Linked DNA regions of Salinivibrio kushneri. The protein of the gene in region 1 binds, or shares a complex with, the protein of each later gene. Links are inferred from orthologs where the notes say so. Each region holds a gene or a part of one and is shown in the gene's direction. Other genes may lie near its edges. The genes, in order: xseA and xseB.

Evidence for each region.
Region 2: the proteins of xseA (region 1) and xseB are in contact, whole or in part, in a cryo-EM structure (PDB 8TXR), measured with the Escherichia coli proteins. The link is inferred for Salinivibrio kushneri from one-to-one orthologs.

What each region holds. Positions count from the first base shown.
Region 1 is NZ_CP114588.1:2,094,868-2,098,130, forward strand. What follows is about bases 1-2,931. They hold xseA (exodeoxyribonuclease VII large subunit), read left to right. Parts: upstream 1-737; coding sequence 738-2,126; downstream 2,127-2,931. Other genes in these bases: guaB (IMP dehydrogenase), read right to left, coding at 1-523; der (ribosome biogenesis GTPase Der), read right to left, coding at 2,527-2,931. Outside these bases: more of der, read right to left, coding at 2,932-3,263. UniProt on the Escherichia coli protein: Bidirectionally degrades single-stranded DNA into large acid-insoluble oligonucleotides, which are then degraded further into small acid-soluble oligonucleotides.
Region 2 is NZ_CP114588.1:689,164-692,199, reverse strand. Bases 153-2,856 are described here. They hold xseB (exodeoxyribonuclease VII small subunit), read left to right. Parts: upstream 153-1,233; coding sequence 1,234-1,479; downstream 1,480-2,856. Other genes in these bases: dxs (1-deoxy-D-xylulose-5-phosphate synthase), read left to right, coding at 2,399-2,856; ispA ((2E,6E)-farnesyl diphosphate synthase), read left to right, coding at 1,472-2,371; pomA (flagellar motor protein PomA), read right to left, coding at 248-1,009; N8M53_RS03385 (flagellar motor protein MotB), read right to left, coding at 153-201. Also shown: more of N8M53_RS03385, read right to left, coding at 1-152; more of dxs, read left to right, coding at 2,857-3,036. UniProt on the Escherichia coli protein: Bidirectionally degrades single-stranded DNA into large acid-insoluble oligonucleotides, which are then degraded further into small acid-soluble oligonucleotides.

The sequences.
Region 1 (3,263 bases):
TGAGCTGCTGTACCTGCTCACGCTCTGCGCCTTCTTGCACGGTTGCCAGGCGGGATTTTGGTGTCATCACGTCTTCGACGCGCTTGCTTAAGTCAGACACAAAACGCACGTCACGGCCTGTGATGATCCCCACCAGCTCTTTTTGTGCATTGACAACAGGGTAACCCGCAAAGCCGTTACGCTCAGTCAGTGCCTTCACGTCAGCAATGGTCATTTCTGGGGTCACAGTCACTGGATTGGTGACCATGCCTGCTTCATAGATTTTGACCAGGCGTACTTGTTCGGCTTGTTGCTCAATGGTCATGTTCTTATGGATAAAGCCAAGACCACCTTCTTGCGCCAAGGCAATCGCCAAACGGGCTTCGGTCACCGTGTCCATCGCGGCGGATAGAACAGGAATGTTTAAGCTGATCGAGCGTGTCAGTTTTGTACGCAGATCGGCATGGTTAGGAAGAACATTTGAGTGGGCAGGGACGAGGAGTACATCGTCAAAGGTTAGCGCTTCTTTCGCGATTCTCAGCATTGCAATATCTCACACCAAAATTTGTGAAGGGGAACAAAATATTGCCGCAGCATTATACGGGCAGCGCAAACGTTTGGCTATCGATTTTTACTAAGAATGTCCGTTTGTTGGGCTACTCAGATTTAGTCGGTTGATTTATCAACAGATATCCGCGGGACTTTTTAGCAACCGATTGCTCAAGGTCTATTTGGCATACCGGAATGCGGCAGGTAGTATGCTGACAAGCTTATTGAAATGGACCGAGATCGTGACCGCTAACAACCGAAACATTCTTTCCGTCTCTCGCTTAAATGCCGAAGTGCGTCTTTGCTTGGAGAAAAACATCGGTATCGTCTGGCTCACGGGGGAAATCTCTAATTTTACCGCCGCGACATCCGGTCACTGGTATTTATCGTTGAAAGATAACCAAAGCCAGGTCAAATGTGCGATGTTCCGTGGTAACAATCGCCGCGTGATGTTTAAGCCTAAAAACGGTGATCAGGTACTGGTACGTGCGCGCGTGTCTATGTACGAGCCTCGCGGCGACTATCAACTGATCTTAGAAAGCATGCAGCCCGAAGGCGATGGACGACTGCAACAGGCGTTTGAGCAACGCAAACAAGCGTTGGCAGCCGAGGGATTATTTGCGCAAAGCGCCAAACAGGCCTTGCCCGACCAACCCAAGCGCGTTGGCATAATCACCTCCAAAACGGGCGCTGCCTTGCACGATATTCTAAATGTGTTGAAACGGCGCGATCCGAGCCTGCCAGTAGTTATCTATCCAACGCTGGTTCAAGGACAAGAGGCTGCGGTTTCTATTGCCCAAGCCATCGGGCGCGCGAATACGCGCAACGAGTGTGATGTGCTGATTGTTGGTCGTGGCGGTGGTTCACTCGAGGACTTATGGTGCTTTAATGAAGAAATCGTCGCCCGTACTATCGCCGCCAGTCAGATCCCCATCGTCAGTGCCGTGGGCCATGAGGTCGATGTCACCATTGCCGACTTTGTTGCCGACGTGCGCGCGCCGACGCCATCAGCCGCCGCGGAATTAGTGAGCCGTGACCTCAGCTATCGTTTACAACAATACCAGCAGCGCGAGCACGCGCTCAAAAACGCGATCGGCACCCTTCTTTATCGCCAGCAACGCGCACTGACACACCAAGAACACCGTTTGTCGCACCAGCACCCTCGCCGGCGTTTGCAACAGCAAAGTCAGCATATTGATGAGTTACAAAGGCGTATGCACCAGGCGCTCACCAAACAGGTTTCACGGTATAGCAATCAACTTACTGCGCTGGATAGCCGCTTGCAGCGTATGACGCCTGACCGCCGTATTCAGCAGCATCAGGCTCAATTGGCGCAATACCATCAACGCCTCACCCACGCGATGGACTCACACCTGTCACATGCGCAACAGCGACTTGCCACCTTGGTCGCCACCTTAGATGCGGTCAGCCCACTTGCCACCCTCTCTCGTGGCTACTCAATTAGTCGTGATAGTGATGGGCACATCGTCACTAACATCAACCAGCTAAGAGAGGGCGATACCTTGCACACCCAGCTCAGCAACGGCGATGTCACCAGCGTGGTGCAACAACATCACTCACGTCAGCCTACTGATTAAACTCTGTACAACATACCTCTGACCGATCAGTAAGCGATCGAGCGATCTGGGGGTTTATTCCCCTTGATCAGCTTCCTACCCCGAAAAGAATATTTATCAATACACTTCCCGAAAGCATAAGTTACATGTTCTGTATTTGGATTTCTAAAAGGATAAAAAACTAAATCAGCTTTTATTAAGGCTTGGATCCAGAATAATAGAAAAGTGTAGCGTTGAAAGGCATGTCGATTTTATCACCGCTCAAAACCTGAGCGGCAGCGCAATGCGCTAGGATCTAAGACAACCGATAATCCTGCTCATTAATGTGATTTAGATCACTCTTATCCGGTTACGGATCCCACGAGAGATCGAACCCATTATGTCGCGATCAAAAAACCCAGCATCGCTGCTGGGTTTTTTATCACTTCTTATTGCGGTTTTTCACCATATCCATTAAGCGTTTACGCTGACGGGATTGAGACAATGTCAGCTTTTCTTTTTTCCCCTCATAAGGGTTTTCGCTGTTTTGGAATTGGATCTTTATCGGCGTGCCCATAATATCCAAGGTTCGCCGATAGTAATTCATCAAATAACGCTTATAAGAGTCTGGTAGCTCTTTGACCAAGTTACCATGAACTACCACAATCGGCGGGTTGTAGCCGCCTGCGTGCGCATATTTAAGCTTCACCCGACGCCCACGGATCATCGGAGGCTGGTGGTCATCTTGCGCCATTTTCAAAATGCGGGTGAGCATCGCGGTTCCAACACGTTTTGTCGCTGACTGGTACGCCTCTTGAATCGACTCAAACAAGTGACCTACTCCAGTGCCGTGCAACGCAGAAATGAAATGCACACGGGCAAAGTCGACAAACCCTAAGCGACGATCAAGCTCTGACTTCACACGTTCTTTCACTTCACTGTCCAGGCCATCCCACTTATTGACCGCCAAAACAATCGAGCGCCCAGCGTTAAGCGCAAAACCAAGCAAGCTTAAGTCTTGGTCCGAGATATTCTCGCGCGCGTCGATGACCAATAACACTACGTTGGCATCTTCAATCGCCTTGAGGGTTTGGATCACCGAGAACTTTTCCACCTTGTCGGTCACTCGTTTACGACGTCGTACCCCAGCGGTATCAATCATCACATATTCGCGACCAT
Region 2 (3,036 bases), 1.4 Mb from region 1 along the record:
CTCGAGCACATTTTGTACCCCGAAAGCGAACTTCATCGACCCAGCAATTTGCTTAAACTTAAGCACATCCATCTCTGAAAATGACAAAAGAAGGACGAAAAAGCACATAAGAAGCGACATCAAGTCCGCAAACGTCCCCATCCACGGCGGTAAGCCGGGAGGCGGGCATTTGCATTCCTCTTCTTCTTGCTGTTGTGCCATGAAGACTCCTTACTTCGCGCTCGCTAAGGCCAGCGCCTCAGACCGATTAATTATCGACATCAACCTCACGCTTGCCCTCATTGAGATAGTTTTTCAAAAAGCCATCAATGACGCGCGGGTTTTGTCCATCTTGAATCGCAAGCAAGCCGTCCATGATCAAACGCCGATTCAATTTTTCTTGCTCCTTACGCAGCGCCAGTTTATTGGCAATGGGCGTCGCCACCATATTGGCGAGCATTGCACCGTACATGGTGGTCAACAAAGCGACCGCCATCGCCGGCCCAATCGCCTTCGGATCATCCATATTCGACAGCATGGCTACCAGCCCAATCAAAGTCCCGATCATTCCCATCGCGGGTGCTACGTCCGCCAGAGCACTGTAAAAGCCAATACCATGGTCGTGCCGCTCTTCGGTAAGGTTAATGTCTTTATGCAATGTGGCACGGACCACATCGGCATCATGACCATCAACGAGCAAGTCCACGCCCTTTTGCATAAACGAGTTGCTCACTTCCATCTCTTCTAAGGCGAGGAAGCCACCTTTACGCGCCGCGTCGGCCATCTCAATAATTTTGGCAATCAAATCCTCTGGGTCATCGGATTTGAACATGAATGCCTTACCTGCAATTTTGAAACAGGCAAAAAACTGCCCCATGGTGTACTTGGTGAGAACCACAAATAAGCTCCCCCCGATGACGATAAGCACCGATGGCACGTCAAAGTACATGTTCATGGTGCCGCCCAACAGCATCGCCATTATTACGAATGCAAACGAGCCGATAATGCCGATGAGCGTCGCTATATCCACGTCAGTCTCCCTTCAGTTACATCAAGTCTTTGTTTTTCATTTTTTTGGGGTATTGGTTATATCGGCAACCAACCCTATAGGTTTAGCGTAAATACACAGATACCAACAAGGATAACATGCCTTTTACTGCGGTGGCGTAAAGCACACAAAAACACATCGAGTGGTTTGACCGCCTGTGGCCACTGAGTTACCGTCTAGCCTCTCTTTTCTAATTTTATGGCATCATGGCTGTGAAGAAACCAGAAAATATGACCTTTGAGGACACGCTCAAAGAGTTGGACACGATTGTTGGCGCGCTCGAATCCGGTGAGCTTCCCCTCGATACCGCGATGAAACGCTTTGAGCGTGGTATTGCACTCACTCGCCAAGGACAAAAAACCCTTGCAGACGCCGAGCAGCGCGTCGAGATCTTGCTCTCGCAAGAAGATGATGGGCCACTAACCGAGTTTTCTCCTCAAGACGATGATTAACACTGTTGTACACGATGCGCTGCGCGAAACGCAAACGCGAAGCAATCAACAGCTTGAAGCGTGGCTCGACACCTTCCCCTCGCAAGATCAAGCGCTTATCCAAGCAATGCGACATGGTTTACTCTTAGGTGGCAAGCGGATTCGTCCCTTTTTAACCTATGCCACTGGGCAGCTGTTTGGCATTGACTACGAGCAGCTCGACACGCCTGCTGTCGCGGTGGAGTGTATTCACGCGTATTCGTTAATTCATGACGATTTACCCGCCATGGACAACGACAGTTTGCGCCGCGGCCAGCCAACCTGCCATGTTGCCTTTGATGAGGCGACCGCGATCTTGGCTGGCGATGCCTTGCAAACACTCGCCTTTACCGTGCTGTCTGAAGGTCGGCTCAATCCAGCCGCCCACCCTTATCGTATAGAGATGGTGAAGACCTTGGCGGCCGCCAGTGGCGCCTCAGGCATGTGCTTGGGGCAAGCACTTGATTTAGCAGCTGAAGGGCGCGCCGTTGACCTTGAAGCGCTTAAGCGCATTCACCGCAATAAAACCGGTGCGCTGATAAAAGGCGCGGTAAAACTCGGGGCCTATGCGGCCGGCGAGACTGGCGTTAGCCACTTGCATGAGCTTGAGCGTTTTGCCGATGCGATTGGGCTCGCATTTCAAGTGCAGGACGATATTTTGGACATCACCAGTGACACGCAAACGCTAGGGAAACCGCAAGGATCAGATGTGAACGCGGATAAAAGCACTTATCCGGCACTGCTGGGGCTGGCTGGTGCGCAAGAAAAAGCCGAACTACTTTACCAAGAAGCACTACACGCCTTGGAGGCAATCCCCTACAATACCGAACAACTGGAAGTTTTTGCCCGATATATCATCGAGCGCAACAACTAGCATGATTAATAAAAGCGCCGAACCATTATGACACTGGATATATCAAAATACCCCACTCTCGCTCTTGCTGATACGCCGGAAGAATTGCGTACCTTACCACGCGATCACCTGCCGCAGCTTTGTGAAGAGTTACGGACCTACTTACTTAACACAGTCAGTCATTCAAGTGGCCATTTCGCGTCTGGGCTTGGCACGGTGGAACTGACGGTGGCGCTACACTATGTCTATAATACTCCGTTCGATCATTTGGTGTGGGATGTAGGTCATCAGGCCTATCCACACAAGATCCTGACCGGCCGACGTGAGCGCATGCAAACGATCCGGAAAAAAGACGGTTTGCATCCCTTTCCGTGGCGAGAAGAAAGCCCCTATGATGTGCTGTCTGTGGGCCACTCATCGACATCTATCAGTGCCGCCTTGGGCATGGCCATCAGCGCACAAAAAGAAGGCCAGAACCGGCGTGTGGTTAGCGTGATTGGTGATGGCGCAATCACGGCTGGCATGGCATTTGAAGCCATGAACCATGCTGGCGATATCAAACCCGATATGCTCGTGGTGCTTAACGATAACGAGATGTCGATTTCTGAAAATGTCGGCGCGCTGAACAATCATTTCGCCCAACTCCTCTCTGGCAACGTCTACACCAGCATTCGTGAAGGTGGCAA